Regions from separate parts of the Paenibacillus sp. sg306046 genome, predicted to be linked through region 1. Evidence: riboswitches for the same ligand, from Rfam matches in the RefSeq annotation. Region 1 holds a riboswitch; each other region holds the start of a gene.
The links. A riboswitch is a leader RNA that binds a small molecule or an ion and turns the genes downstream of it on or off. The one in region 1 is predicted to bind cyclic di-AMP.
Positions count from the first base shown of each region.

Region 1 (10,465 bases):
GGAATGCCGGTGCGCGCCTCCGCCCAGGCTTGAAGATGCGTCTCGCTGAGCGGCGACAGGTCGAACACCTGCTCATAACGGAAGAAGTCCGGGTCCAGCCGCGACTGGTACAGGTAAAAGTCGCGCCAGGCAAGCTGCCGCAGCCAAGGCTCTATGCCCAGCGGAGCTTGCAGCAGCTGTTCGTATACGTCGCGGATGGATAGCGAGCCGACGTTCAGATGGCGGCTGATCCGGCTTGTGTCTGCACGCGCAAACCGGTCCCGCCCGTCCGCGTAGCCGGCCAGCTTTTCTTCCAGGAACGGCTCCAGCGCCTGCTGCGGTTCGAGCTGCCCGCCGGCCAGCCAAGGATCGCCTGCGTTGATCAAAGGCTCCAGCTCAGGAGGCAGCCGGAAGTCGGCTGCAACGTCTTCGGCGAGTGCGGCGGTGCGCAGCTCCCGGATCGTGTGCGGGGAGGAGGGCCGGAAGCGTTCGCTCACATAGGTACTCCAGCGCCGATAAAACGGGGTGAACACCTTGTAGGGCTCCTCGCGCCCCGTCCATTGTACGAAGTCGCGCAGATCGGCGAGCGAAGCTTCGTCATAGGCCGTTACCGGAACACCGTGCAGCTCGGCAGCTTGCCGCAGTAGACGGTCGCGGGCCCGGGCGTACGGGGTGTAGTCGCCGTGGAGGACAACCTCGCGGATCGGATGTGCCGCCAGCACACGGCTGAGCACCGCCTGCGGCTCGCCGTAAAGCAGATGAAGCTGTGCGCCGTGCTCGGCGTAGAGGCGCTGCAGGCGTCCGGCATGGGCGAGAAAGTTCCGACCGCTATGCTCGGCCTCCCGACCGTTGCGGAGCAGAAACGGGTCGAGAATAAGCAGATGCAAGCTCGGCAGGCGGGAAGCGCGGATGGCGTCCAGCGCGGGCAGGTCATGGATGCGGAGATCCTTGCGGTGGATGAATAAGATCATGGCAGCGAGTCCTTTCCCTGGCTGTATGGCGCCCGCATCGCAGGCTGTACAAAGAAAAACCCCGGCTGCGGACCGGCGAATCCCATTCGGAAAACGAACGAAATCAGCGGAGCAGGCCGAGGTTTTTCAATGGCTTAAAAGTTGAACGAGCAGCAGGTTACTTCTGTGTGTCAGACATCACTTGATTAAACATGTCCTCTGTGAGGACGCGCCGTGCAGTGACATAACGCTTGGCGTAATATTTGTCGGAGAGCTTCGTAATGACAACGCCGTCATCACTGGCGGAATGGTAAAACTTTCCATCCCCTACATATACGCCAACATGGGAAATTCCTTTGCCGTCGGTGTTGAAAAATACGAGATCGCCTGCGCGCAGGTCGCTTTTCTCAACCTTGGAGCCTTCCTGGGCTTGCGCCTTGGAGGAGTGCGGCAGATCAAGGCCGAGCTTGTCAAACACCCACGCCGTGTAGCCGGAGCAGTCGAAGCCGTTCAGCGTAGTGCCCGCCGCTTTGTACGGGGTGCCCAAGCCTTCGTTAACCGCTGCGCTTAGTGGGGTTTCAGCAGCTGCGCTGCCTAGCGAGATACTGAAAAATAAAACGGTAGAGCAAACAAAACCGACCAGCTTCTTCAAAGAATTTTCCCCTTCCGGTGCCTACGAGGTTAGCTGAAGGGTTCGGTTGAAGGTTCCCTATGATCACTCTTATGCGAGATCAATTCACCCAGAAATGGTTCCCCCGTTTTCTAAGACAGAAATTCGGCAATATTTTCTTGTTTGGCTGTGCTGAAGTACAAGTATTCGAGTTTAAGCGACGAACTCCTTCTTTGTCACGAAATTGTCACATTTATCTCGATTAAAGTGAAACCTTGGCGGGTAAAGCTGGATGTCGCCGCGGAGCGGATTGCTGGTTCCTAATTTGAAAAAATTGGAATAAGGGGCGCTGGCAGGTTTTGTCCAAATTCATCGAAACAGGCGCGGGACCGGGGAGCGATACAGCTTGCCGGTAGGAATAACCGGTAGGAAATAGTAGGATTTGACTTTCCTCCGCACACAAACTACAATTTGTAGTGTGAGGTGCGGGAGCCATGAGAATTCAAAACTTCAAGTTCTACGAGAAAGGTCTCAACCGGTTTTTCGGTCCGCTCGAGGCTAAGGTGCTGGACATTTTGTGGGCACAGCCGGGATTGTCGATCAAGGAAGTGCAGCAACGGCTTGGACGCCTGGACGAACCGCTGAGCTTCAATACCGTCATGACGGTTATGAACCGGCTGGTTGACAAGGGACTGCTGAGCAAGAAGCCGGAGGGTCGTTCGTCGGTATACGAGCCGCTCGATTCGAAGGAGCACTTTCTGGAGAAGCAGTCGAAAGAAATTACACATGGGCTGCTGGAGGACTTTGGCCCGCTTGTCGTCAATCATATGCTGGATGCGCTGGAAGAAGCGGACCCTGCGATGATCGAGAAGCTGGAGCAGAAAGTAAAAGCGCTGAAAAAGGAACGATAGGTCATGTGGAAAAACCGCTCCAAAATTCTGTTTGCAATACCGATGCTCGTTGCACTGCTGGTATGGACGCAGATGGGGCTGTACGCGGCTCACAAGGCGTTGGGCTGGTCGCTCGAGTTTAACATCTTCATACTGTGCAGCCAGCTTCTCAGCGCAATGGGCTTCGATTCGATCAGACCGATCCTGAGCGCTATGGTGCTGTACACGCTGCTTGTCAGTCTCTGGCTGGTCGGCAACCAGGCTCAAGCTTTCCGCCGCGCGCTGCAGTGGATCGAGGAGCGGCAGCACGGGCCGCTAACGGCCGAGCTTCGGGCACGCTTTCCGGAGGACAGCCATTCGCTGGTCGTGATTTCCGCTGCGGAGCCGATTGCGCTCACGCTGGGATTGCTGAAGCCGCGAATTGTGTTTTCAACCGGTCTGCTGGAGCTGCTGGATTCGGACGAGCTGGAAGCCGTGTATTACCACGAACGTTCTCACCGCCGTCATCGCGATCCGTTGAAGACATTCTCCCTTCACATAGTCAGTCAGGTCATGTGGTATATCCCGATTTTGAACTGGTGCAGCAGCCAGTATAAAATCGCTCGCGAGCTCGTGGCCGATCATGAGGCGATGACAGCTACTGGCACAGCAGCCAATATCGGAAGCGCGTTGCTCAAGCTGCTGAAAAAAAAGAAACGGCCGCTTGACGTACAATTTGCGTACGTGTCGTTTGCCGATACTTCCATTCATTACAGAATCAATAATATTGTAGACCCGGAGGCATCCGCCTCACAGACATGGCCCGTGAAGCTGATGATGATTTCATTGCCGGTCGTGCTGATAAAATCGGGCGTATTTTTTCTATCGCTGCTTTAATTTTTTTTATAAATTGACACTACACTGTGTAGTGCGAATTCGAGGAGGAGTTCAGGATGAATACAAAAAAATTGGCAATTGCGGCAGCAGCTGTAGTACTTTTGGCGGGAGGCGGTTACTGGGCCTATGATTACTACGCAGGCAACCACATCGAGGTCAAAGATGTCATGTCTTCCGCACCGGCGGCAGCATCGACAGGATCAACAGGTACGACAGGAGCGGCGGGAGCCGGAGCAGCGTCGACCCCGACGCTTCAGGCAAACGCCATTAACGGCAATTGGAAGGTAATTCCGACCTCTGAAGTATACTTCTCGGTTACGACCTCGAAGGAAACGGTTAACTTTGTCGTGACGCCGGTGCAAGGCTCCTGGCAGCTCGACACGAACTCGCCGGCCCAATCCAAGGCCGAAGGGAAAATCGAAGTGGCCAAGCTCAGCTCCGGCAACGGACAGCGTGACAATCATGTCCGCGCGTCGGATTTCCTGGATACGGAAAAATACCCGGAAGCCAGCTTTACTGTAGCTTCGTTCGGAGAATTGCCTAAGGAGTGGAAAGAAGGCACGAAGGTGCCGGTAGAGCTGAAAGGCACCTTGAAGGTGAAGGACAAAACAAAAGACGTTGTGTTTACAAGCGAGGCAATGTATGACCAGGGGCAGCTGAAGCTGCAGGGCAGCACCAAGGTTACCTTTGACGATTTCGGCTTGAAAAATCCGCACACCGTCACGCTCGCTACGCAAAATGAACTGGAGGTCCAGCTGCGCCTCGTCATGGAGAAAGCTTAAGGCTGCTTGTCATAACCAATTCCGGGGTTAACCGGCGCCTTAAAGTTAACCCCGTTAAAATAGAGAAGACGCCCTTTCCCGGCTTGCAAGCGGGATCGGGCGTCTTTTTGTTGCCGGTGGCATACTGCTTCTTTCATCAAGTTCAGTTCAGCATGCTACGCCTTCTCGGTCCATAGCGCATATTGCGTGCCGATCAACCACAGCTTGAACAACATTTGGGCCAATCTGTACGCCTGAATGCCCGCCAGCGCGAGGAAGCCGGCCCACAGAAAAGCGGCTGCCGTTACAGCGGCGGTAGCGACCGCGGTCACGATCAGGATGAACGAGGCCGCAGCCGCAATTGCGGGCAGGTGGCGAAGCGCAAACAAGGCGCTGAACAGCAAGGACCGTCCGCTTGTGCGTCCAATCTGCAAATGCATGAAAAACAGCTGGACGCCAAACGCATACAGCGCATACGCTGCGAGCGCCGGAAGCAGCGCCTGGCCCAGCTCTGCATAGGACGGCTGCTTGGACAGCTGCGCCCATAAACGGGGAGCCAGCCAGATGAGCGGCGCGAGCGTCAGCACGAGCTGCATCATATAATAGCCGAGAAAGGGCAGCGTAAGGCGGCGGATGCCCTCGACAAACCGGTAGCCGGCATTCATCTGCGTATGATGGAGAGAATAATAGACGCCGGCATTCAGCAGGGGGTGAAGCAGGGCGCGCAGAGCGAATAGCGCCGCGCCCCACCAGAGCAGCGGCTGCAATACATCCGTTTTCATCAGCTGGAACTGGCCTTCGATCCAGAAAAGCTGAACAGCTTCCTGCGACAGCTCGCTCGGGTAGCGGTGCAGCAGCGGGAGCAGCACCGACTGCACCAGCTTGTAAAGCGCTACTCCCCACAGCAAGTGGTAGGCGAACAGTGTAAATACAGCGAAGGGCTGCCCGCAGGCGAGGCTCCAGCCCAGCTTGATTCGATTCCACACGATGATCACCTCACCATACGACCCAGCCGAACAAGGTCTCCAGAGTTTTGACGACGCCTAGATTCAAGCGGACAGACAGCCGGGTGTCCACCTTCGTTTTCATAAAGCTGTTGATCCGTTTATTTTCCAGCACTAATGTATACTGCGGGTCGATGGCGGCCCAGTCAAGCGGAGCGGTGTGCCGCAGGGTCAGGAGAACCTCGCTTTCCGTGCCATTCCACGTTTTGTCCAGCTGTGTGCCATCGGCAAAGTGGAAGCGGACCGGGACGGTTTGCACCGTGCCGCCGAGTCTGCGCAGCTTGACGTGATTGTCATACAGCCGCTGCCCGTTTTCCTCAACCTCCCTGATCTGAATGCCGGCCAGCTCGAAGTCGGTCATCAAGCCGCCGGTTACATATTGATCGAAAAATTCCTGCCAGCTCGCCCCCGTGACTTCCTCGACCACCTTCTGAAAATCAGCTGTGCCGGGATGCTTGAATTTCCAGCGCTGGAAATAGGCGCGCATAATTTTGTGCATCGTCTCGCTGCCGACCTGGGCTTCCAGCGATTTGAGCACAAGCTTGGCGCGGGTGTACACATTTTCCGCATACTGATCGTGACCGCCGTATTGCCAGGCGTTGAGCTTCAGGGAAGCCGGATTCGTCATATAACTCGCTTCAATCAGCCGATTGGAGCGCACGCCGTATTCCTTCTCCATCAGCCGATCCTCGGCGTAGGAGGTGAATCCTTCGTCCAGCCAGGCTTCCTCGAACTCATTGCTGGCGACCATGCCGTAAAAAAACTGGTGTCCGATCTCATGCACAACGACTCGCTCCAGCTCCAGACTCGGGTTGTCCTCCGTCGCGCCCCAGGCAGTGACAAGCGTCTGATATTCCATGCCGCCCGCGCCGTTGCCGTCCGCAGGCGGAACGACGATGGACAAGGTGGAGTACGGATAGCTTCCGTACCATTCCGAATACCGGGCAAGCGCCTTCTTGGCCGCCGTCATATACCGGGCCTTCAGATGCTCATGCTTAGGGTCCAGATACAGCTTGATCCGCACGCCTGGCAGCTGCTTGGTCGCATACGGCTCCTCGGCATAAATGAAGTCCGGGGACGCGGCCCAAGCGAAATCATGCACGTCATCGGCGTAAAACGTATACGTTTTCGTTTGTCCGTCATCTGCGACAGGCTTGGTCGGAAAGCCGGTAGCGGCAACCGTATAAGCGGAAGGAACCTTCAGCCTGACATCGAAGATGCCGAAGTCGGCGTAAAACTCCGAGTTGCCATGGTACTGGTGCAAATTCCAGCCGCCATTTGCATTGCCGCGGGTGCCCGGGGGCTCGTAGACGGCAATTTTGGGAAACCACTGCCCGGCCATAACGAAATTCCCCGCATAGCCCATACGGGCAAATACTTGCGGAAGCTGCACCGTGTAGGTCATTTGCAGCGTCACCTCCTCGCCCGGCGCGACGGCCCGAGGAAGCGGCAGCCGAACGAGTGTGCGGTCATGCTTGTTGCCGTCATCCGGCTGAACGAATTCAAGCTGGCCGACCAGCTCGGATTCATGTCCGTCCAGCAGCTGGATCGAGGTTAGCTGCATGCTGCCGTAATTACGGTCATGGCTGGCATCACCGCGCAGCTTGCCGCCGGACTCCTGCATGAACGTGGAGGACTTCGATTCGAAGGCATTCGGGTACAGGTGGAAATACAGCTCCTCAACCGCTGCATGGCCCGGATTTTTCCACGAGATTGAGGAGGTGCCTTTGATCAGCTTGCCCTCTGCGTCGTATTCGGCGTTCAGATGGTATTCCACGATCCGATTGGACAGCGGCCGAGGCGCAGGCTTTTCACTGGGCTTGGCGGGCAGGCTCGGCGGAGCGGGCGGAGGAGCCGCCGGCTCCGTGGCTTTGGCTCTGGCGCTGGCCGGACGCGCTTCGCCGGAGGCCGTCTGCGGCAGAAACAGGCCTGTGGAGGAGCCGTCGGCCGGTCCTCTGGAGTCCGGCCAGGCCGGGGCTGCGACGACAGCGTGTCCGCCTGCGCTGCGTACCGGCTTGGGAATCGGCAGCTCCGTGCCGTCAGCTTGCCGGGAAGCGAGTTCCGCTCCGGCGGCCAGGAAGGGCAGCTGCCAGCCTTCCTCGGGGATCGCTCCCGGCGGCTCTGCACCGAGCCAAGCCGGGATCAGGGCGGTGCTGCAGGCAAGGGCTGTCAGGCAGCCCCATATCGCGAGTCGATTGCCGAGTCGTTTTCTCATCCATATTCACCCCGTTGACAAGCATCTACAGCATGTATATGTGGACAGGGAGGGGATCATGAACAAAAAATTGTCAAGGCGGCCGGTTTCATGGATAATAAGGGCATTACAGGTTAACGTAAGGCTACGGGCGTGAAGCCACAGCCGGACATAGGAAAGGAGCTTATTTGATGGAAGCAAACGGTCAGAACGGCCAGCCAGCCGCCGAGGCGGGGGAGAAGAAAAAGCTGCCGTCCTTGAATATTGTGAACAGTAAGGAAACGAAGCATCGCGGCTTCGGCCAAGGGGCGATTGATCTGAGCCAGCTGTCCAGCGTCATCATCGACGGCGATGAGGCGTATCTGGATGTGGGGGCGCTGCATGCGAAGAGCAAGGTGGAGAAGGGGATCAAGTTTGTCTTAAACAAGGATGAGGTGCCGAATGGCCGTACCTGCTGGATCGTCTGGGTGGCTGTGGACTTCCGCGAGGACGGCAAATATTACGCAGGTGTCACGTCTTGTGAGATGACCGTCGACCCGGAAGCTCGCAGAGGATGGAAAATATTAGCCGACCACGTTAATCGGATGGACTACGCGCTCAAGCGCCGCATTTTGCTTGACAACCTGGGCGCCAAGGAGAAGGAGCAGCTCAAGCGGTTTCTGGTGGAGAATGACCGCGACATGTGGGAACGCTCGGACGAGGCGCTGAAGGAAGCTTTATCCTAAATGGAAGTGCTTCGATCCGAAGCTTTTGTTATAAGTTTGTCCATTATGTGACGGTCTTGTGCCATTTGTCGTAACGATGTATACTAATGGCTAGTATATGCATCATATACTAGGACAGCAAAGAGGCAGACCCCCGGGTCTGCCTCTTTGTGTGTCCGCCCGGCATGGGCGTCATTTACAAGGCGGCGGTCGCCCGCCTCCTTGTTCCAGCTGTGTCGACCAACCGCCAACGGCCAACCGCTGACCCCAAGCGCCGGCTCGCGGCTTTCCTGCGCCAGCTTGGCCGCTGCGCATTCCCGCCGCGCATTCCGCGCCGGCCGCGCAGCTTCGGAGGTCTTGCCCCACGGCGGTCAGCTCGACCACCAGCGCTTGAGATCATTCCACCACGAGCTGCCCGGTTTCGTCTGATCCGGCTGAGGAAGCTCGTCCTTCACCGGCTCCGAGGTGCAGGTTTCTTGCGGCTCCGTGCCTTGGACGAACGCTTCCAGCCGCGATTTGGGGCAGCTGTCGTTCGCAATTTTGCCGGTCGCCGGATCAATATACAGATGGGTCACGCCCTCCGGAATCGGAAACATTTTGGGCGGCACCGACTCCAATGTTTTTTCCGTAAATGCAGCGAAAATCGGGGCGGCCAGATGCGATTCCACTGCGCCGATCTTCCGGTTTTTATCATAGCCGACCCAGACTGCCGTCGCCAGCTCCGGCGTATAGCCGACCATCCAGGCGTCGGTGTCGGTCGTCCCCGTTTTGCCCGCTACCGGGCGCTTGAGCACGCCGGATACGCGGCTGCCTGTTCCGCCGAGATCAAATACACTTTCCATCAGATGGGTCATCACATACGCATAGGTCGGCTCGACGACCGGCGTTTGCACAGGCGCCGCTTCATATAACAGACGGCCGCGGCGGTCCTCGATCCGCACAATCGCGATCGGCTCCACGCGGACTCCCTGGTTCGCGAGAATGCCGTATGCCGCGGCCATCTCGAACGGGCTGACCGGGAAGGTGCCGAGCGCAAGCGAAGGGAGCGGCTCCATCGGGCTTGTTATGCCCATACTGCGGGCGGTTTCGATCACGCGCTCCGGACCTGTTTCCACAATCGTATGGACGGCGAACATATTGTCTGACTTGGAGATCGCCGTGCGCAGATCAATGGGTCCGAAATATTTGCCGTCATAGTTGTTCGGCGTGTACGTTTTCCGGCCGTTGTCATAAGTGAAGGACGTCGGCTCGCTGGTGAAGCGGGTAACCGCCGTGTACTGCTTGTCCCGCAGCGCCGTCAAGTACACAAGCGGCTTGAAGGAGGAGCCGGGCTGGCGCGTCGTGGCGAACACCCGGTTGTATTGATTGGCCGCGTAGCTGCGGCCGCCGACCATCGCCTTCACATAGCCGCTGCGCGGGTCAATGGCGATCAGCGCGGTCTGCAGCTCCGGATACGCCTCAAGCTCCTTCTTGATCGTTTCCTCGGCGATCTTCTGGGCATTCAGATCAAGCGTCGTATAGATGCGCAAGCCCATCTCTTCATATTCATTTTCCTCGATGCCGAGCAGCTCGGTTGCCCGGCTGCGGATGTAATCGCGGAAGTAGGGCGCGGTGACGGCTGCTTTTTTGGCCTCCAGCGGCATAATCGTCAGCTTCTCCCGCGCCGCCTGATCGGCCTGCTCCTGGCTGATGAAGCCGGCTTCAACCATCGTGCCCAGCACGATTTTCTGGCGCTCCAGCGCGTTGCCCAGATCATAATAAGGAGAGTAATAGCGCGGCCCCTTGGGCACGCCGGCCAGCAGCGCGCTTTCGGCGAGTGTCAGCTCGCTTGCGTTTTTGCCGAAAAACAGCTGGGCGGCGGCTTGAATCCCGTAGGTGGAATGGCCGTAATAAATTTGATTTAAATATTGCTCCAAAATCTGATCCTTGCTCATCTGCAGCTCCATCTGGATCGCATAGTACGTTTCTTTCGCCTTACGCGACCAGGTGCGCTCATGGCTCAAATATAAATTGCGGGCGAGCTGCTGCGTAATCGTGCCTGCGCCCTGCACCTTGGACATATGCTGGAGATTGACCCACGCGGCTCTTGCGATGCCTTTGGGATCGAAGCCGTAATGGGTATAAAAGCTGCGGTCCTCAATCGCCAGCGTCGCTTGGACGAGCTTGTCGGACATCTCCTTCAGCGGGACCGTCTGCGTGCTTTTCCCGCCGCCGTACGCCTCGATCAGCTGGCCATGCACGTCATAGAGCTCCGAGGCGGCGACCATTTTAGACACAGGCAGCGCCTGCGAGCGCATAAACAGCAGCCCGACGATGCCGCAGGCCGCGCCCAGCATCAGGCAGGTGAAGGCGTACGACAGCAAGGCGCGCAAGCGGCTTTTTTTGCCGGTGCCGCGCGCGTTATTCCGTTGCTGTTTATCGGAAGCGGCCATACGTTTCCCTCCTTAGCGTGTCACTTAGCGTATCAGTCCGAATGGTTGGTTCTATTCCCATTATG
Region 1 covers NZ_JCAMRT010000014.1:19,049-29,513, reverse strand. The annotation lists gene AC6ROY_RS15390 (cryptochrome/photolyase family protein) at 1-950, opposite strand, end outside; gene AC6ROY_RS15385 (C40 family peptidase) at 1,108-1,581, opposite strand; cyclic di-AMP (ydaO/yuaA leader) riboswitch at 1,585-1,720, opposite strand; gene AC6ROY_RS15380 (BlaI/MecI/CopY family transcriptional regulator) at 2,034-2,450, shown strand; gene AC6ROY_RS15375 (M56 family metallopeptidase) at 2,454-3,305, shown strand; gene AC6ROY_RS15370 (YceI family protein) at 3,362-4,087, shown strand; gene AC6ROY_RS15365 (hypothetical protein) at 4,243-5,052, opposite strand; gene AC6ROY_RS15360 (M1 family metallopeptidase) at 5,063-7,285, opposite strand; gene AC6ROY_RS15355 (YwhD family protein) at 7,456-7,989, shown strand; gene AC6ROY_RS15350 (transglycosylase domain-containing protein) at 8,340-10,400, opposite strand.

Region 2 (10,465 bases), on a different contig from region 1:
CTTCAAACCGGCCAATCAAATTTTTTCGGAAATCGGGCTGTGGCCGCAGCAATGGATATGGGAAAATTATGCGCGAGGCTGGGAGGGCGTGCAAGGCAATCCGTTTTCCCGTTTTTTGGGCAACTCGCTGATTGTGTCGCTGGGGGCCGTGCTTGGTAATGTCATTTCCTGCTCCATGGCCGCCTACGCGTTCGCCCGCCTAAGCTTCCGCTTCAAAGCCATCGGCTTCGGACTGATGCTGCTGACGATTATGCTGCCGCATCATGTGACGCTGATTCCGCAATACATTTTGTTTAACCAGCTTGGTTGGGTAAATACGTATTTGCCGCTGATCGTTCCGAAGTGGCTGGCCACCGACGCCTTTTTTATTTTTCTGACGGTGCAGTTTATTCGCGGCTTGCCTCGGGAGCTGGATGAGGCGGCGACAATTGACGGCTGCGGCCCGGTGCAAATTTTCTGGCGGGTCATCGTGCCGCTCGCGCTGCCTGCGCTGATCACGACCACAATCTTTACGTTCCTGTGGACATGGGACGACTTTTTCAGCCAGCTCATTTATTTGAGCGATACGGATAAATTTACGGTGCCGCTTGGCTTGCGGCTGTTCCTGGATTCCAGCTCCCAATCCGACTGGGGACCGATGTTTGCGATGTCGGTGCTGTCGCTGCTCCCTTGCTTTATTATTTTCATCGTGTGTCAGAAGTACTTTGTGGAAGGCATTGCAACGTCCGGGATTAAAGGATAAGATCAGGGTACTTGAAACCGGAAGTAGGATGATGTGATGCGCAATCCCGGCTCCCTTATGGCTTCCTTGCGATCCTTGCTGCAGCGCAGTCGGTTGTCCACCTTGATGGCGGTCTGCTTTATCGGGCTGAATTTGTTTGTACTGCTGGCCGTCATCGGGCTTGCTTACCGCTCCTTCTCGGATGTGACGTTCACGGAAATCAGCAAGGCGCGGCTGGCGCTGCTCAACGAGAGCACCCGTCGCGGCTTTGACTTTATGACCCAGATGACCAGCACGGCCTATTCGGTTGCCAGTCATAAGGACATTACGGACAGGCTTGGCGACAAGGCGGAAACAAAATACGCAATGCTGCTGCGCCGCCGGGAAATCTCCGATATGCTGCACCATATGCTGGTGATCAACACCGGCATCGGCTCCATTGAGATTTATTCCGATCTGTTTAATGATGTGCCGTACAGCTCGACGGACCTCGTCTATCCGGTGTCGCGTATTGCCGGAGAGCCGTGGTTTGCTGCGCTCAAGCAGGCGGATTCCGTGTGGATTGCGGCGAGTGAGGGCGATGCCTCGGCTTCGCTGATCGGCTACGCCCAGCATATGTTCAACAGCCGCGGCGAGACGAACGGCTATCTGGTCATCCGAATGTCGCAGCAGGACGTGCTGCGCAAGTTCGCGGATGTGCCGATGGTGCTGGAGGGCCAGGTGCTGGTCGTCGATACGGGCGGCAAAGTGATCGTTCAGGTCAATGATCCGCATCGCGCGGGCGAGCAGCCGGTGCTCGATGCCGACTGGCTCACCCGGCATTCGCACACGCTGGATGACGGCTATGAGCTGTTCCGCAAGGATGACCAGTCGTATCTGGTCGTGTTCTCCAAGCCGAATCCGGTGCAGTGGCGGCTCGTGCAAATTATTCCGACCCGTGCGCTGCTCGCTTCGACGGAGCGGGCTGGCTGGTATGTGCTGGTAATCGGCGGACTGGGGCTGATCCTCTCGGCGCTGCTTGCTTATGCGCTGGTGCGGAGCACCGTCAAGCCGCTTCGGCGGCTGATGATGGAGATGAAGCGGGTCGAGCGCGGCGACTTTCAGGCGAAGGCGATCGCTTCGTATACAGAGGAATACGTGCAGCTTTCCTTCAGCTTCAACCATATGGTGTCCAGGCTGAAGGAGCTGATGGACAGCGTGCAGAAGGAAAGCAAGCTGAAGCGCGAGGCGCAGACGAGCCTGCTGGAAGCGCAGATCAAGCCGCATTTCCTGTACAACACGCTTGACATGATTCACTGGCGGGCGATGGATTACCAGGCGCATGACATTAGCCGGATGATTACACAGCTCGGCAAGCTGCTGCGGATCGGACTAAGCGGAGGCAAGCTGTTTATCCGCGTGCGCGACGAGCTGGAGCATGCCCGCTGCTATATCGGCATTCAGCAGGAGCGGCTGCCGTTTTCAATCCTGTGCACCGAGCAGGTCGAGCCTCAGGTGCGCAGCTGCTTTATTCCGAAAATTATTTTGCAGCCGCTGATCGAAAATGCCGTCATGCACGGCAAGCCGGAGCAATCGGATCAAGTGCTGCAGCTCGGCATTCAAATCCGGGAGCGGCAGACGGAGGGCCAGACGCGATTTCTGGAGCTGCGTCTGACCGACAACGGCCGCGGGCTGCCGCCGGGCTGGGAGCTGGAGCAGACGACCGGTATCGGCATTCGCAATGTGCATCAGCGCATCGGGCTGTACTGCGGACCTGCTTACGGCTTGCAGCTTGCAAACCGCGAGGAGGGCGGCGTCGAGGTGACCGTGCGGCTGCCGCTGATCGAAACGGAGGAGCAACTAAAATGTTGGCTGGACGGTGAAAACGGATGAGAACGATTTTGCTTGTGGACGATGAGGCGCATATTTTGCAGGCTTTGTCCCAGCATATCGGCTGGTCGAAGCTCGGGCTGACGGTTGCGGCCACAGCGACGAATGGCTTGGAGGCGCTGGCCCGCTACCGGGAATTGAAGCCGGATCTGGTTATGACGGATGTCTATATGCCTGAGATGAACGGAATCGAGCTGGTCGAGGCGCTTCGCCAGGAGAGCCTGGAGCTGCCGATTGTGATCCTGAGCGGCTTCGAGGAATTCGAAAATGCGCGGCAGGCAATGCGCTGGGGCGTCAACCATTTTCTGCTCAAGCCGGCCAGCGTATCCGAAATCGAGTCCGTGGTTGCCGAACTGCTGCAGGAGCTGGATCATGCAGAGCAGAAGCGGCGGCTGGACGAGCATTACCGTCAGGAAATCGGTAGGCTGCTGCCGTATTTGCGCGAGAAGTTTTTCCATGAGCTGTTGACGACCCGCTTTTTGGCGCATGAGATTCACGACGAGCGGCTTGCGTATCTCGGCCTGCCTCGTCCGCGCCGGGCGGCGGCGGTCAGCGTGCGGATCGCAAGACCGGCGTTTCTGACGCGGCTGGAGGAGCGGGATTGGCAGCTGCTGCGATTCGGGGCGGACAATGTGATTCGGGAGCTGCTGGAGGCGGAGCTGAGCGGTGGGACGGTACATGGCGGGGTGATTGATTATTCCGACAATGTGTTTGTCCTGCTGCTGTTGTCCGCCGAGGGAGGAACAGGCGGCGAGGAGAAGCTGTCGCGGTTCTGCGAGCAGCTCGGACGGCTGGCGACGGAGAAAATCAGCACGCTGCTCAAAATTGAAGCGCTCGCCGGCATCGGCTCTGTGAAGCATGGCCTGCATGAGCTGATCGACTCCTACCTGGAGAGCCGGAAGGCGCTGGAGGCGGCGGAATACCAGGGCTCCGGCCAAGTATACCCGTACCGCGAGCTGGAGCGGCTGGATACAACCTTTGACCAGTATGCCCCGCTGCTCAAGGAATGGAACGAAGCTTTGTCCGGCAAAGCACTCGATCAGGCCAAGGCACAGTGGGCGCAAATTCACGCGCGGCTGGAGGCGGAGGTTAGCGGCTCATTGGCCGATATCCAGACGATCTGCGTCGGCCTCTTCAGCTCCATGATGCTCGCCTGGCATGACGGGCTGGCGCAGCAGGCTCCGCCGCGCACCATGTCGCAGTTTTTGCGGGAAATTCAACAGTGGTACACGCTCAAGGACCTCGTCCGCTGGATGAACGAGCTGGTAGGCGAATGGCTGCTGATCGTGCAGCAGGAGCAGTCGGGCCGCAAGGGCAACCGGCTGGTGGACAATGTGAAGCAGCATGTGGAGCTGCACTACAACGAAGAGATCAGCTTTGCAGCGTTGGCCAAGGAGCTGTACGTGCATCCGAAATATTTGAGCCAGCTGTTCAAGCGGGTGACCGGACAAAACTTTGTCCATTATCTCAATCAATTCCGCATCCAGAAGGCGATTGCTTATTTGCAGTCCGGCCAGCATATGGTGTATGAGGTCGGCGAGATGGTCGGCTTTAGCAATGCCGCGTATTTCAGCCAAGTGTTCAAGATGGTGACGGGCAAAAGTCCGTCCGATTTTTTCCGCGTCTAGCCGATGCAGGTGTGACGTATAGACCGAATGAGGATCGAGTATGCGGGCAGCCTGAGGGCTGCCTTTTTGCTTGTAGCAAGGAGCGCGACCGCTCGATACCGATTTTTCCCCTGCCGGTTGACAGAGCCGGCGTTTGTTTGTACAATACATTTATTCGTAAAAATTACAAATTGGAGCTGAGCAACAGGATGACAACAAAGCAAATTCCGGTGACGGTGCTGAGCGGCTATCTGGGAGCGGGCAAGACGACAATTCTCAATCACGTGCTACATAACCGCGACGGGTTGAAGGTAGCGGTAATCGTGAATGATTTGAGCGAGGTGAATATAGATGCCGGGCTGATTCGCGACGGAGGGGGCTTGTCCCGCACCAGTGAAACGCTTGTCGAGATGTCCAACGGCTGTATTTGCTGTACGCTGCGGGAGGACTTGCTGCGCGAGGTCGAGCGACTGGCCAAAGCCGACCGCTTTGATTATGTGCTGATCGAATCGACCGGAGTTGGCGAGCCGTTGCCGGTTGCGCAAACCTTTACGTATGTGAATGAGGAGAGCGGCATTGACCTGTCCCAATATTGCCGGCTTGATACGATGGTGACCGTCGTCGATGCGTATCGGTTCTGGCATGACTATGCCTCCGGCGAAACGCTGCTGGAGCGCGGCGAGGCGGTCGGCGAGGACGATACGCGAGATGTGGTGGACTTGCTGATTGATCAGATCGAATTTTGCGACGTCCTGATTCTGAATAAATGCGACAAGGTCGATGCGGACGAGCTGGATGAGCTGGAGGCGGTGCTGCGCAAGCTGCAGCCTCGCGCCCGTCTGATCCGGGCTGAGCAGGGCGTTGTGCAGCCGTCGGACATTTTAAACACCGGGCTGTTTGATTTTGAAGCCGTGAGCGCATCGGCCGGTTGGATGCAGGAGCTGGAGAAGCCGGAGCATACGCCGGAAACGGAGGAATACGGGATCACCTCCTTTGTCTACGAGCGGGTCAAGCCGTTTCATCCGCAGCGCCTGATGGGCTGGATGGTGGAATGGCCCGCCGAGGTCGTCCGGGCCAAAGGGATGGCATGGCTCGCCAGCCGCAACGAGATGGGACAAAGCCTCAGTCAGGCCGGACCGTCGATTCAATTTGGCCCGGCGGGCTACTGGGTTGCGGCGCTGCCGGAGGCGGAACGGGTGAGCCTGCTGCAGGAGGACCCCGAGCTGGCGAAGTCGTGGCATCCGGTATATGGGGATCGGATCAACAAGCTGGTGCTGATCGGGATCGGCATGGATCGAGAAGCGATTACCGCAACGCTGGATGCGGCGCTGCTGACGGACGAAGAGCTGGGGCAGCCTTGGAGCCGGTTTGCAGACCCGTTCCCAGGAGCCGTTGCGGAGCTGGGGGAGGTGAATGCAAGATGAGAGTTGTTGTGACGTTGGCTTGCACCGAGACGGGCGACCGCAATTATACGACGAGCAAGAACAAAAAAACACATCCAGGCCGGATGGAGCTTAAAAAGTATTGCCCTCGCCTCAAACGTGTGACCTTGCACCGCGAGACGAGATAGGGTTGTCGGCACAAGGGGGCCCTGCAGGATAGGTCGCAGGTTAGTTGAACTTTACCGTACGGGCCTCTATAATGGGACTTGCATGAATAAGCCCTGTATGCAAGCGGGAAAGCGTGGGAATTCCTGATCTTGAATGGGAGCCTGCGGCAATGTGCCTGCTGCATATCGAGCTTATTTCTGTGTCCAAACCTTGCTGCCGCACAGCAAGCAACATTAAACGGCCGAATCCAGCTCAGCAGAAGGGCTGGTACGGGGGATGATTTACTTGGGGTGAATGCTTGCGCCAGCGAGCTAGGGAGCGACCTCTTCCGAATCCGTCAACTAACCTCGAAGGCTACAGGAGGAATACGTTTGAACCGTTTTTACAAAACGCTTGTTTTCTCATGCGCACTGACGGCTGCCGGGCTCGTCTCCGGCTATGCCGCTACGTCGGCGCATGCCGCTTCAACGGAAGTCAAGGTGCAGGTCAATGACAGTCTGGTTAACTTTCCGGATGCGCAGCCGTTTATTGACACGGCCAATACGCTGCAAATTCCGCTGCGCCTGCTGGTCGAAAACCTCGGCTACAAGCTGGAGTGGAGCAAGGAGGCCGATCGGGTCAAGGTGACGCTGACGAGCGACAAGCAAACCATCCAGCTGCAAACGGGAGACAAGCAAGCGATCGTCAACGGCAAACCGGTAGCCATGGATACGCCGGCCCGATTTGAGCAGGGGCGCGTGTTTCTGCCGCTGCGGTTTGTGTCGGAAACGTTCGGCTACCGTGTTCAGTGGGATGCGAGCAACCGGATCGCCATCATTAATGAAGACGGCAACTACCATGCGCCAGCCTGGTATAAGTCAGCCAATCCAGCCCCGGCTGCGGCTGCCCCTCCGGCGCCGTCGCTTATTCAAACGGCTGCGCAATATGTGGGCACCCCTTACGTGTATGGCGGACAAACGCTGAATGGCTTCGATTGCTCGGGATTTGTCGGCTACATTTTTCAACAGAAGGGCGTTTCGCTGCCCCGTACCTCTGCCGACATGTATGCGGATCTTGATCAAACGGTGACGGACCTGCAGGAAGGCGATCTGGTCTTTTTCGCTGAAAAAAACAAAGTGTTTCACGTCGGCATTTATGCAGGGAACGGCCAGTTTATTTCCTCCGTGTCCTCGGCGGGCGTTTCCTTCGCCAGCTTGACGGGCGGCTATTGGGGCAAACGGTATGTGGGAGCCAAGCGGGTTGCAGCCGGCGCCTGACCCCCTGAACATTGTCCGGCCTGGCCTTTTGAAATGGATGACGATTGCTTTTCGAACAAACATACACCGTCCCCGGCTTTCGCAGCCGGAGGACTGCCTGAACCCGCCTGATGGCGGGTTTATTTTAGGTTTACCCGGCTGGCAGCTTGCTTAAACGAAGCGACAACTGGCAATGGACAAGCAGCAGAGGGCAACGAAAACGACCGGGCGCAAGGAACAGGCCATTGAACGTATGACAGGAGTGGGAAAAGTTGTTGTATATTTGCGACTCATCTGAACGCGTCGCCGCTCATACATATAGTGTAGCCTTTGAACCAGGGAGGACGACGCAATGGTCAAGCTCGCAGAGCATGAACAATGGCGGCAAACCGCCGAACGGGTGTACGCGTATATGCTGGCCGATCACCGGGGGAACTGGGGACTTGATATTCATCATTGGGATTGGGTACCGGGGGTTGGCGTCATTGCGATGCTGGCTTATTACGAGCAGCTTGGGGAGCCGCACATTCTGGACACGCTGATTCGATGGACCACGGACCATTTGCAGCAGGCGGAAGCAAACAAGGTGATCAACTCGATGGCGCCGTTTGCCATTTTCCCTGAGCTGTACCGTCATACAGGGGACCCTGTGCTGCTGCAGACGGCTAGGCGGGTGGCGGATTGGATGATCCATGAGGCGCCACGGACAAGGGAGGGCGCATGGGAGCACACGGTGACGGAGGACGTGAGCTTTCCGGAGCAGGTGTGGGCCGATACGGTATTTATGGCGGGGCTGTTTATGGCCCGGATGGGACGGCTGACGGGAGACCCGACTTATATCGCCGAGGCGCTGCGCCAGCTGGAGCTGCACCTGGAGCTGCTGCAGGACCCGGACACCGGGGTGCTGTTTCACGGCTGGAACTGCAGCGAGCGCCATTTTATGTCCGGAGCAAGATGGACGCGCGCCAACGCCTGGATTGCGGTTGCGACGCCGATGATGGTCGGGGAGCTTGCCCCGATTCCCGCTGCGGTGACAGCACGCTACACAAGGCTGATGCAGGGGCTGATTCGCTTCCAGCAGGCGGATGGGCTGTGGGCGACGGTGATGGACCGGGCCGACTTTTACCCGGAAACGTCCGGCAGCGCAGGCATCGCCTGCGGCATCCTGAAGGCGGTCAAGCTGAATATGCTGGACCCGGGATGTCTGGAGGCGGCTGATCGGGCGCTGTCGGCGGTGCTGACGAAGGCGCTGCCCTCGGGAGAGGTAACCGGCGTATCCGGCGGGACGCCGGTGATGGAGACCGTGGAGGCTTATCAGGAAATCGCGCAGTACCCGACGTTGTACGGGCAAGGTCTTGTGCTGATGCTGCTGGCCGAGCAGCTCGGCCGCTAACCTAAAACACATGCTTCGGAGCCAGTGCCGGAGCATGTGTTTTTTACATTGAGGAAAGGCGATAGCACCGGCCTGACAAACACGCCGCCCGTGCTTGCTTTAGCGGGCGACGGCGCTCAAGGCGAGAAGCTCATTTACGATCTGCGCTCTGCCCTGCGGGGACCAGCTGAGCATCGCCCAGTTGGAGGTAAACCGGGTCCGGCTGCGGGAAACCGCGAGGCTGGCGTGCCATTCGGGCGTTGTTTGCAGCTGCCGCCATACCGAAGCATTTGGCGTTCCGGCTTCCGGCTCAAAAATAAACAGATAATCGGTTCCAAGGTCCTGGTATTGGTCAGGCGAAAACTCCAAATTCATCAAACTCGGATGCACATAATAGCCGGGCCGCAGCCCGAGCTGCTCGCACAGCAATTCATTTAACGGATGGTTGCGCAAGCCTTGAATCCGGATCAGCCGGTTGACGACCCGCATCACGGTGACCGTCTCGCTGCCGAAGCTGCGCTGCAGCAGCGTTCGCGCGCGCCTGAGCCTGTTGTCCAGACTGCGGAAGTGCAGCTCCGCTTTCCGTTCCCGGCCGACAGCTTCGGCCAGCCTCTGGTGGACAAGCCGCCAGTTCATCGTCTGGGAAGGAATCAAAAAGACGGGAGCGATCCGGCTCAGCTGCTCTTCAAAGCCATGGTGCCGCTCATCGCACAAAATCAGGTCCGGTCGGGCTTGCTCAAGCTTGGTGATCGCTTCGGCCAGCAAATTCTGCTGCTCCTGCGGGCTGGCGATTCGCTGCCGCCACTTCTTTGACTGAATAAGCCTGGCTTGCCAGCATATGCTGGACCTGGCGCAGTCGGTAACGGTTCACATATTCAACGGGCGATACGCCAAGTATTTTTTTAAATTCCCGGGAATAGCCGGTATTGCTGAACCCTGCCAGGTCAGCCAAGATGTCCAGTCTGATTTTCCGGGCGTAATGCAGGTGGATGTAGTCCAGAGAACGTTCGATCCCGGCGTTCTGGCTGTCGTCCGCAGGCTCGGTCTGGTTCATGAGCTGATGAACAAGCTGCTGGAAATGGGCGTTTAACGCCAATGAACCGACTGGCTCCTGCTGGTACGTCTGATGCAGGGCAGCGAGCTGTCCGGACCAGTCGGAGCCGGAGGGCAGCTGAAGCTTCGGATGAGCGGCAGCGTGTACGGCCGGAGCTGGGAGCATGTATGGCCGCTGCTGCCGTGGCTGGCTGTGCTGTTCCCGGTATGCATGCTGCTGGCGAGACAGCTTGAGGTGATCCGGCTCGGCGACGCGATTGCGGTCGGACTTGGAACCCGGCTGGAGCGCGTCCGTCTGCTGCTGCTTTTGATCAGCGTCGGGCTGGCCGGCGCTTCCGTGGCGATGGCGGGCACCGTCGGATTTGTTGGCCTGATGGCTCCGCATTTGTCCCGTTACATGGCCGGTGCTTCATCGAAGCGCTTGCTGCCGGCTGCCGCCTTGATAGGCGGGTTGCTGGTTATGCTGGCTGACCTGCTCGACCGCACGTTGTTTGCGCCGGCGGAAATTCCGTGCGGCATCATGATTGCCGTCATCGGCGCTCCATATATGTTGTATTTGCTGTACAAGCGACGTAATGATTAAAGCAGAACGGATGAAGGAGGAGGCGCTATGGAAACAGCTCAACTGCCGGCGATGGCCCGGCTTATTCAGGAGCGGCGAACGATTCGGCAGTTTAAAGGAGACCCTGTGCCGCAGGAGCTGCTGCTGGAACTGCTGAACATCGCCAACTGGGCTCCGAATCACGGGTTGCGCGAGCCGTGGAGGTTTGTGCAATATGTCGGGGCGGGGCGCGACCGGCTCGCCAGCGCTGTGATCGGGGCGATGTCGGCGGAAGAAAAGGACAAGTACGCCGAGCAGCGGCTGCGCGATTTTCAGCTTATTCCGGTCCATCTCATCGTGACGATGCAGGAGGACCCCCGGCAGAAGCAGCGGGAAGAGGATTTCGGCGCCGTGTGCAGCTGGATTCAATGCTTTCAGCTGGCTGCCTGTGAGCGGGGGCTTGGCGTCGTCTGGAAAACGAACACGTATATCCACGCTCCGGCCTTTCGGGAGGCGG
Region 2 covers NZ_JCAMRT010000002.1:98,629-109,093, forward strand. The annotation lists gene AC6ROY_RS02445 (carbohydrate ABC transporter permease) at 1-742, shown strand, start outside; gene AC6ROY_RS02450 (cache domain-containing sensor histidine kinase) at 779-2,593, shown strand; gene AC6ROY_RS02455 (response regulator) at 2,590-4,218, shown strand; gene AC6ROY_RS02460 (GTP-binding protein) at 4,407-5,621, shown strand; gene rpmG (50S ribosomal protein L33) at 5,618-5,767, shown strand; cyclic di-AMP (ydaO/yuaA leader) riboswitch at 5,977-6,118, shown strand; gene AC6ROY_RS02470 (C40 family peptidase) at 6,119-7,003, shown strand; gene AC6ROY_RS02475 (glycoside hydrolase family 88/105 protein) at 7,335-8,375, shown strand; gene AC6ROY_RS02480 (ABC transporter substrate-binding protein) at 8,475-9,119, opposite strand; gene AC6ROY_RS02485 (helix-turn-helix domain-containing protein) at 9,091-9,573, opposite strand; gene AC6ROY_RS02490 (FecCD family ABC transporter permease) at 9,538-9,990, shown strand; gene AC6ROY_RS02495 (nitroreductase family protein) at 10,018-10,465, shown strand, end outside.
Region 2: another riboswitch for cyclic di-AMP. It lies ahead of AC6ROY_RS02470 (C40 family peptidase); the one in region 1 lies ahead of AC6ROY_RS15385 (C40 family peptidase).

Region 3 (10,465 bases), on a different contig from region 1:
TTGGGCGTCAATGCCGGAGCGAGCTTCATGGTCGTGATGGCCGTGGTGGTGTTTTCGATGTCGTCGATGCAGGCGCTCATGTGGCTGGCCTTTGCCGGAGCGGCGCTGGGGGCGGTTGCGGTTTATGTGCTTGGCTCGCTGGGGCGGGAGGGCTTGTCGCCGATGAAGCTGGTTTTGGCTGGAGCGGCGATTACGGCGTTATTTTCTTCCTTCACACAGGCGATTCTCGTGCTGAACAAGCAGGGGCTTGGCTCGGTCATGTTTTGGCTGACCGGTACGATTGCGGGCCGCGAGCCGGATATGCTGATGGTCGCCGGACCTTATATGGCGCTTGGCGCAGCGGCTGCCTGGCTGCTGTCCGCGCAGCTTAATGTGCTGACGATTGGCGAGGAGACAGCCCGGGGACTGGGGCAGCGTACAGCCTGGCTTAAAGCCGGGGTTGGGCTTATCGTGCTGATCCTTGCGGGAGGCGCGGTTTCGATTGCCGGTCCGATCGGGTTTATCGGGGTTGTCGTGCCGCATATGGCGCGTTTTGCGGCCGGACAGGACCATCGCTGGGTGCTGCCCTATTGCGCTGTGCTGGGCGCGCTGCTGCTTGTTGCAGCTGATCTGGCGGCGCGTTTTCTGATCATGCCGGAGGAGGTGCCTGCCGGCGTGATGACCGCGTTGATCGGCGCGCCATTTTTCATTTATATCGCGCGGAGGGGGCTGGTCCGGTCATGAACAGCTTGACGCGAGCCAAGGAGGCTATCCGTCCGTCACAGAGTCCGCTCCGCAACAAAGCCGTGAGGATCTCGGCTGTGCTGCTGGCGCTGCTTGTCATGATGGCTACGCTCAGCGCGGCCCTCGGCGATATGGTCATCTCGCCGGTGCTTGTGCTCCGCGCTGCATTTGGCTTCGGGGAGCAGGCCCATGTTATGGTCGTGCAAATGCTGCGGCTGCCGAGAATCGTCACGGCCGTGCTCATCGGAGCAGCCTTGGCGGGCGCAGGCGCGCTGCTGCAGGGGATGCTGCGCAATCCGCTCGCGTCTCCTGACATTATCGGGGTGACCGGCGGCGCTTCCGTGGCGGCAGTCATGTTTCTCACCTACGGAGCAGGCCAGCTTAGCATCCGTTTGCTGCCGGCATTTGCACTGTTGGGAGCGGCGATTGTGACGGCGGCGTTGTATATGCTGGCATGGAAAAAAGGGACGGCGCCTGTGCGGCTGGTGCTGATCGGCATCGGCCTGTCGGCCTTGATGTCTGCGGCGACGACGATGATGGTCATTTATAATCCAAAAAATGACGCCAGCCAAGCTTATGTATGGCTGACAGGCTCCATTTATGCGGCCAACTGGGAAAATGTGCTGACCTTGCTACCCTGGACGCTGATTTTACTGCCGCTGGCCTTCATGCTCGCCAGACACGTTAATATCGGCCAGTTGGGCGATGCACTGGCGGTCAGTGCAGGCAGCGCCGTTGAACGGAACCGTTTGCTGCTGCTGCTGCTCGGCGTTGGGCTGGCTGCGTCGGCGGTGTCTGTGGCCGGAGGCATCGGCTTCGTTGGCTTGCTTGCCCCGCATATGGCGCGCAAGCTGGTCGGCTCGAACTTTGCCCGCCTGCTGCCCGTGTCGGCGCTGCTTGGGGCGCTCATTGTACTGCTGGCCGACCTGGCTGGACGGACATTGTTTTTGCCGCTGGATGTGCCTGTCGGGGTGTTTACGTCGGCTGTCGGCGCGCCGTTTTTCATTTATTTGTTGTATACAAGCCGGAATGCGTAAGCCTGGGCCGGACATTCCGCTGCAGGCGGCGCCAGCCGCTATTCATGCTGAGAGGGTGAGCCATTGTTGAAAAGGTTAAGTGAAGCTGGAGAAACGCCGGTGGCCGATCTGATCCGGTCGCGTCGGACGGTTCGGGTGTTCAAGGATACACCGGTAGATGAGGAGCTGCTGCTGCAGCTGCTGAATGTGGCAGTTTGGGCTCCGAACCACGAGCAGCGGCAGCCGTGGCGGTTTATTTTGTTCCAGGGGGATGCGAGACGCGCCTTTGCTGAAGCGATGGTGCAGACGTATGATCCGGAGGAGCGGGCTCAATACGGCGAGAAAAAAAAGCAGTACCTTGAAGCGGTCCCCGCTCATCTGCTCGTGCTGCAGAAGGAGGACCCGCGCCAAAAAAAATGGGATGAGGACTACGCAGCCGTGTGCTGTCTGATTCAAAATTTCCAGCTGGCGGCCTGGGAGCAAGGGCTTGGCGTCGTCTGGAAAACAAATCATTACAATTATAGTCCCGAGTTTCGCGCATCCATGGGGGTGCAGCCGGGGGAAAAAATTGTTGGCGCGCTTCATATCGGCTATCCGCAGGTCGTGCCCAAGGCAAGCGAGCGTATTCCGGCTGAAAATGTGCTGACGGTCTTTCACTAGACGCGAGAACAGGCTATACTGGAGTTGATGATAATAATTCTCAATGAAGGTGAGCCATCATGCCGTCTTACCGTGCTTCCTTTTATTCCTTTCTATGCTTATCTTCGTTCCGCAAACGGGTATGTCGTTCGCGGCAAACCTTGCTGCGCCGAACCATTCCCTGCGACATGCTTATGATTGTCGCGCGGGGAACAGCTCTGCTTCGTCTGAACGGCCAAGTCCTTGCCGCGCAGCCGGAGCAGATTTTGTTTTTGCGCGCATGGATGCAAGTGGAGCTGCTGCCAGAAGCCAGCGGCGTCGAATATTATATGCTGACGCTCCGGACGCTGACCGTCAATAAGCGGCGAGGAGGGTGGGACTGCTCCCCGTGCGGGGCGAACGAGGCTCTTGCCTGGCTGCCTCCAGGTTTGCTGAAGGCAAGCGCCGCCGGGAAAATAATGGAGTTGCTGGAGCAATTCCATCAGGCTGGCGAGGCAGGCAACGCCGGCGCACAGCAGGCGCCGCAGCTTCTGCTCGATGCGCTGCTGCCGCTGCTGCATGACGGGGCGTCCGGGCCTGAAGCGCTGCAGCAAAGCTTGCAGGAGGCGGACGGTCTGGAGCGCAGCACCGCTTATTTGCATGCGCATTACCAGGAGCGGATTAAGCTGGAGACGTTATCGAGCCTGGCGGGTCTGACGCCTACTTCGTATTCCCGCAGCTTTAAGCGGGCGAAGGGCGTGTCGCCCATGGACTATTTGAATGCCATTCGCATGAATCAGGCCAAGCGGCTGCTGGAGGAAGGGCGGGTCACAATCAAGGCTGTGTCCCAATCGGTCGGCTTCGGCAACGAATTTTACTTCAGCCGCGTATTTAAGCGGGAAACCGGTCTTTCGCCTTGTATGTACGTGCAGCGGAAGGAGCTGCGCATTGCGGTGGCGTCAAGCTTCCGCTATGAGGACTGCTTTCGTTCGATGGGTGTGGAGCCAGTAGCGGTTATGAACGGTTGGGATGACGGCTGCCGGATCGAGGAAGCCAGCGCTGCCTGGATTCGGCAGCAGCTGCAGAGTCTGAAGCAGGCGCGACCCGACCTGATCGTCGCCGATTGCCGGCACCAGCCGATCTATGAGCAATTGAAGCAGATTGCGCCGACCGTGATGCTCGGCTTTACGGTCGATTGGCGGACCACTCATCGGAAATTGGCGGAGCTGGCAGGCCGTGAGCAGGAGGCGGGCCATAATATCGGGCAGGTGGAGCGCCGAATCCGGGAGCTGCGCGGGCTGCTTAACTCGGCTTGCACAGATGAAACCTTTTGCTTCCTGCGTCTGTATAGCCGGAAGGTCAGGGTGCAGGGAATCGTCCAGCATCCGATGAATACGCTGCTGTACACGGAGCTGGGGCTCAAGCCCAGCTACCGGGTGCCGCTGGACCTTCCCTATCTGGAGTTTGAGCTGGACAAGGCGCCGACGCTTGATTCGGATCATCTGTATGTGTACGATAATCGGGAGGAATCGGAGAACGAGGCCGATCTGCTGACACGGCTGCAGCCGGGCGCGGCTTGCGGCGGGACGCCGCTCGACGTTAGCCGCCGGGTTCGGCTGGCGTCGAACTGGATCGGCCGGAGCTGGTCGCCGCTAGGCCAGCATCAGATTATGGACGAGCTGCTGCAGGGAAAGCTGTAGCGGCTTGTTCCCGTACGTATGTCGGACTTGTTGCCCCGGGCAGGGCCGGATGGCAGGCTTTGTGGCAGTTGACAGCAGGGAATTATAAAGTATATTATAGACATGTTAAATCCTTGATTGAGGTGGATGGTTGGATGAAATATTCGAAGGCGACCAATTACGCCCTGCACACGATGCTGTTTCTCGTGGCCGCTAGTCCGAATAAGCCTGTCGGCGTGCAGCAGCTGGCGGAGCGGCAGAATGTTTCCCCTACGTATTTATCCAAAATATTGACCAAGCTCGTCAAGGCCGGCATGATCGAATCGGTTTCAGGGGCTAACGGCGGGTATACGTTAAAGCGGAACTGGGAAAATCTTTCGTTTCTCGATATTATTCATGCGATTGAAGGCACGGCGTCCTTATTTGATTGCGGGCTGGATCATGGGGACGGATGCCTCATTCAGAAGGTGATGCTGTCGGCGGAAGAAGAGCTTGAGCAATATTTGGAGCGGCAAAAACTATCTGAGCTTGCCAAAAAAATAACCGTGGCTCCCTAAGCCACAGCTATTTTTTATATAATCAGAGATATAAAGAATCTTTTAAGTCTTTTATTTGGGCATTGAACTAAAGGAGGAACTGACGTTGATCTATGATTGTGTCATTATTGGTGGAGGACCTGCCGGTTTAAATGCGGCGCTTGTGCTTGGGAGAGCCCGGAGGAAGGTGGCCTTGCTGGACAATAACGAGCCGAGAAATAAAGTGACGCATGCTTCACACGGCTTTTTGACCCGGGATGGCGTAACTCCATCCGAATTCCGGCGTATCGCTTACGAGGAAGTGCTGCGGTATCCGTCCGTGGAGCATCGGGTGGGGAAGGCGGCGGATATTCAGCGGAGCGGCGATACCTTTACTCTGAGTATGGGGGACGGGGAAAGGCTTGAAGCGCGCAAGGTGCTGGTGGCGACAGGTCTCCGCGAGGTGCTGCCGGACATTCCGGGTCTGCGTGAATGTTATGGAACGAGCTTGTTTAATTGCCCTTATTGCGACGGATGGGAGCTTCGGGATCAGCCGCTGATCGTTGTCTCGACACAGCCGAGTGTATTCCATCTGACGAAGCTGCTCTATAACTGGAGTCAAAATCTGGTTATCTGCACGAACGGGCAGGCGGTGCTGAGCGAGGAACAGAAGCTGCTGCTGCAAGCGAGACGGATCGAGGTGACCGAGCAGGAAGTGGCCGCGTTTATCGGCGAAGCAGGGAAATTGCGGCAGGTGGAATTCGCTGACGGGACCCGCATTGAGCGAACGGGCGGGTTTGTTGCTCCTGAATGGCTTCCGCATGCGTCCTTTGAAGCGTCGCTGCAGTATGAAGTGAACAAGCTGGGCGGGATTGCCGCCGATGAGTGGGGCAAAAGCACGGTTCCGGGCTTGTACGCCGCAGGGGATGCCGCTTACGTGATGCCTTCTCAGCTGATCCTTGCCGCCGCAGCGGGCAGCAGAGCGGCTGCCGCCATTAATTTGGAGCTGACGGAGGACGATTTCGCTTAACGAAAACGGAGCGCGGACGTTCGTGGCTGATCTCGCAGGGAGCCGTGTCTGGAGGGCAGCCGGTCAAATCGTCTATGCCGCCGCCGGATAATCCATTCAGCTTTTTGCTTGCGGCAGGTATATTTTAAGATAATCGAATGTATAAGTTTTCAGCGGAGCTGAAGAATTCGATTATCGCAAGAAAAGCAACCGCGAAAACACGGATGCAAGTATACCAGCCAGGCAAAGGAGACTTCTAGCATGCTGATTCAGACGAGAACGATTCAAGCGAAGCCGGGACATGCCGATACAATCATCGAGCGATTCAGTCGGCCGGGTGCGATGGACAAGATGCCCGGCCTGCTCGATATTAGCGTCATGGTAAATAAACGCAGCAAGGATATGGATGAGGTTTTGGTCATGATTCGCTGGGAATCGGAGGAAGCGTGGAAAAACTGGGAACGAAGCCCGGAGCATATCGAGGGGCATCGCAACCAGAAGGATCGCACGCCTCCGGACTTTGTCATTAGCACCACTGTTAATATGTATGAATTGAAAGCAGCGCGCGTCGGTCAAGCTGCCGGTTCCGAAGCTTAGCGAAAAGTTACAGATAGCCAAACACCCCTTACTCCAGAACGGGGAAGCCGTCATGGCTTCCGACTCGTTCGGAGGAAAGGGGTGTTAGAGCTTGCTCATGAGACTAAGGCATCAACCGATTTCGTTTCTTTAATTCGCAATAAACTCCTGCACCCAAACGCCATTGTAGTAAGCAACGCCGATTTTCGTATAGTTCGGGCTCATTATATTTTGCCGATGGCCTGCACTGTTCATCCAGGCAGTCATAACCTCTTGCGGATCACGTTGTCCTTTGGCGATATTTTCGCCGGCGTATGAATAGTTAATGCCATAAGTTTTCATCATATCAAATGGAGAGCCGTAAGTCGGCGACGTATGATCGAAATAATTGCGGCTGTACATATCCTTCGCTTTATCCAGCGCCATATTGGCAAGCGCCGGGTCGCTCGTCAGCGGCGACAAGCCGGCTTTGGCCCGCTCGGCGTTCACGATTGTCACCACTTGCTCAGCGTAAGCAGAGGCCGTGTCTGTACCGGACGGCGCGCTTGGCGCTGCCGGCGCTTCTGTGCCTCCTGCCGGCGTTCCCGGAGCCGTTCCCGTGTCTGGCGTCGGCGTTCCGGCGTCAGAGCCCGGAATAGAGCCGCTGTCCGGCGTTCCGGCGTCAGAGCCCGGAACGGAGCCGCTGTCCGGCGTTCCAGCGTCAGAGCCTGGAACGGAGCCGTTGTCCGGCGTTCCAGCGTCAGAGCCTGGAACGGAGCCGCTGTCCGGCGTTCCGGCGTCAGAGCCCGGAACGGAGCCGTTGTCCGGCGTTCCAGCGTCAGAGCCCGGCGTCACCGGAGCAGGCGTATAGCCCCCGAAGAAGCCGCCGCCATACAAGTCTTGCAGGCCCGGATAATTGCCTTGCAATTGCGGGCATACTATGCGAAGGTTAGCGCCTTGAACGTGTTGAAGCAGCTCGTTCAGCGACAATCCGTACGTTTGCTGAAGACGGTTCGCGATGAGATCCTGTCCGATCGGAGCAGTCGTCGGCGCTGCAAAGGCAGAGCCTGCTCCAGCAACGACACTAATGGCGAGCGCACCTGTCAAAACGGTTTTTTTGAAACGCATTACATCCATCCTCTCCTTATGTTGGCCTGCGAGGTTAGCTGACGGGTTCGGGTCAAAGAGCAATCACCCGGCCGCAGATGCGGCTTCACCCCTGAATCGTGGGTTCCCCGCGCTTCTTACAGAAGCTTCGGCCTTTCGTTTAGTTTTGTCCGCCCGAACTGGCCCAAGCGAGCCGTTCGTTGCGGTTGCCTCATAGTAACATGATCCACAAGGCGAAGCATCCCGTAAAAGTTTCCATGTTAAAATTTACAATACGTTCAAAATTGAGAAAAGCAGGACTGCGCCTATACGTTTTTAGACCTAAAAAAGCCGAAACTCCGCGTCAAAACGCGGAAATTTCGGTTTTTTTCGTTGAGGATTTCCGAGCTTCAGGGGGACGATTGTCCCTGACGGATTGCGATTTATCCGGGGGCTTCCAGATGTGGAAACCGCGTGTCCCATTTATTGGTGAAGACATCGAAGTAAATTATGGTATAATGGAAAAAATGTCCTGAACTTTGTCGAATTATGTAAACTGACGGCGGTGCAGCGACATTTGTTTTGGCCGCAAAGGGGGAGGATACTCGCAACACGTTAGATCCCTTTAAAATCTATTTTATATTGGAGGAACCGCATCAACATGGACAAGAAAACCGGTATGTCGTTTTATGCAAAAAATCTGCTGCTTTCATCGATCAACATTGTCCTGATTGGGGCGCTTCTGATTATCTCCAGCTACTTTATTCAGAAGTCGATACTGATCAAGCAGCTTCACAACCAGATCGAAACGGTTACCGCAGCCTGGTTCAAGCAAATTGACATTGGCAAGGTACAGAAAGCCATGCAGGAAAAAAGCTATGACGGCCCTGTGCAGGCCGAGCTGCGCGATTTGATGGATTCGGCGAGCAAGTACAATCCGACGATTGCCCAAGCCTATATTTTCGGCACGGAGCTGAAGGACGGGAACAAAACCTCCATCACGGCGGTGCCGACGCATCTGGTGCAGCCGTTGAAGGAGGGGAATTTGGGGATTGGCGATATGTACGAGCAGCCGCAGGTCGTCGTTGATACGGTGACCAAAATGCTGGCCTCGCAAAATTCCGAATTTTCCACCGTATATGACGACACGCTCGGCACCTGGGTCACGATTGCTTATCCTTTGAAGGACAGCAGTGGCCGTATCTTTGCTTATTTTGCCGTTGATGCGGATGCTTCTGCCGTTCCAAATGGACTCAAGACGCTTCTTACATACGGGTTGTTGATTTTGGCCGGTTCGCTTGTGCTGATCCTGCTTGTGCAGTTCTACATTGTCAAACGCACGCTCTCGCCGATCAAGGAGCTGATTCGGGGAATCGAGCAGGTGAGTGCGGGCAATCTTGACGTGGAGATCAAGACAGGGCGCGATGACCTCGGGATTATCAACGATAAGTTTAACATCATGACCCGCAAGATGAACAATACCATTGTGAAGGTTCAGGAGCTGTCTGTCCAGGTGGCCGATTCGGCGAAGAGCCTCTACTCCACGATGGAAGAAAACAATCAGCATGCCGAAGCGATCAATGAGCATATCAAAATGATAGCCGACAACATCAAACACCAGGAAAGCTCCAGCACGGAAAGCTCACGGGCCATTTCCGAAATTTCCGGCGTTATCCAGACGATTGCCCACAGCTCCTCTGGCGTAGCCGACGAAGCAAACGACGTGGAGCGCAAATCGTCGCAAGGAGATATGGCGGTGCAAGACATGGCTGAGCAAATGAAAGTGATCGACCAGTTTGTAAAGGACACTTCGGCAACCGTCGGCCTGCTGGATCGCCGCTCGCAAGAAATCGGCAACATTCTCGGTCTGATTACCGGTATTGCCAATCAAACGAATATGCTTGCCTTGAATGCCGCCATTGAAGCTTCGCGCGTCGGCGAGCATGGCCGCGGATTTTCAGTCGTTGCCGGCGAAGTGCGCAAGCTGGCCGAGCAATCCCATCAGTCCGCCGATCAGATTTCAGCGTTGATCAAGGAGGTGCAATCCGAAATTCATCAGGTTGCGCAATCCATGAGCCATGGCACAGAGGTTGTGGGGAAGGGCATGGTTATGGCTGAAGAAACGGGCAGGCTGTTCTCCGAAATTTTGACCTCCACGAGAAAGGTATCGCTGCAAATTCAGGACGTCTCCAGCGCTGCGCAGGAAATTTCGGCAGGTGCTGAAGAAATTTCGGCGACTGCGGACGAGCTGAATGTAGCCGTAAGCAAAACAGCTTCGAACGCTAATGAAATTACGCACTCTATTGATGAGCAAAAGCACCATCTGCAAACGATCGTCGAGTCTTCCAACGTGCTGTCTTCGTCCGCTGAAGAACTGCATGAGCTGATTAAGCAATTTAAAGTGAAGAAACTCTGAAAGGTGAGATCGGTGTAATATGATCCTAGAGACAAAACAATCGGATAACAGGGAAGAACTAGAACTGGCGCTGCTTCAGATTCCTTTGGATGTTGATCGCTCCCTCAGAACCTATACGTATGCTCACAGCGAAATCAAGCTTCCTTCCGACTTCGTGGATACGTGGTCCGATCAGGCCATGACCGAAGAGGATCAATTACTTGTCTTACTAACCGCTTATATCTCATTACTTTACCGGTATTCGGGAGAGCATGAGTTTGTAATCGGCACAGCTACGAATAAATATGCGGCGATAACTCTGCAGGTTTCATTGGAGGAAGCCCGAACCTTCCGTGACGTGAAGCAGCTTATACGCCGACAATTGCTGGAGCCGTCTGCCAATGCGGGGGCCGGGAGACCTGAAACCTTCCTCAGCCTGAACCGCAAGGTGGCGGATGCAAGAAACCAGCTGCTCGGCTGGGAGCTGACCGGCGGTGACGGCGAGCTTGCGCTGCGCTTGGAGTACGATGCTTCTTTATTGCAAGAAAAAAGAATTCAGCGGTTTAGCGAATCTTTTTTCAAGCTGGCTACAGCTGTCCTGCAGGATGAAACGCTGAGCATTGGAAATATGGATATTTTGTCAATCGGCGAACAGGCCATGTATGCCGAATTGAATGATACGGCCTTCAACTCCCCGCAGGGCATGACGTTTCACCGGATGTTTGAGCAGGCCGCGGGCGAATTTCCCGAACGTCCCGCCATTTCGGCCGCTGCGGAATTATACACGTACCGGGCGTTGAATGAACGAGCTAACCGGATCGCGCATCGACTGCTGGCCAGCGGGCTGCGCAAGGGCGATTTCGTCACCA
Region 3 covers NZ_JCAMRT010000010.1:20,561-31,025, forward strand. The annotation lists gene AC6ROY_RS12095 (FecCD family ABC transporter permease) at 1-723, shown strand, start outside; gene AC6ROY_RS12100 (FecCD family ABC transporter permease) at 720-1,760, shown strand; gene AC6ROY_RS12105 (nitroreductase family protein) at 1,827-2,399, shown strand; gene AC6ROY_RS12110 (helix-turn-helix domain-containing protein) at 2,459-4,057, shown strand; gene AC6ROY_RS12115 (Rrf2 family transcriptional regulator) at 4,192-4,593, shown strand; gene AC6ROY_RS12120 (NAD(P)/FAD-dependent oxidoreductase) at 4,679-5,581, shown strand; gene AC6ROY_RS12125 (antibiotic biosynthesis monooxygenase) at 5,822-6,157, shown strand; gene AC6ROY_RS12130 (CAP domain-containing protein) at 6,287-7,243, opposite strand; cyclic di-AMP (ydaO/yuaA leader) riboswitch at 7,252-7,386, opposite strand; gene AC6ROY_RS12135 (methyl-accepting chemotaxis protein) at 7,863-9,617, shown strand; gene AC6ROY_RS12140 (non-ribosomal peptide synthetase family protein) at 9,637-10,465, shown strand, end outside.
Region 3: another riboswitch for cyclic di-AMP. It lies ahead of AC6ROY_RS12130 (CAP domain-containing protein); the one in region 1 lies ahead of AC6ROY_RS15385 (C40 family peptidase).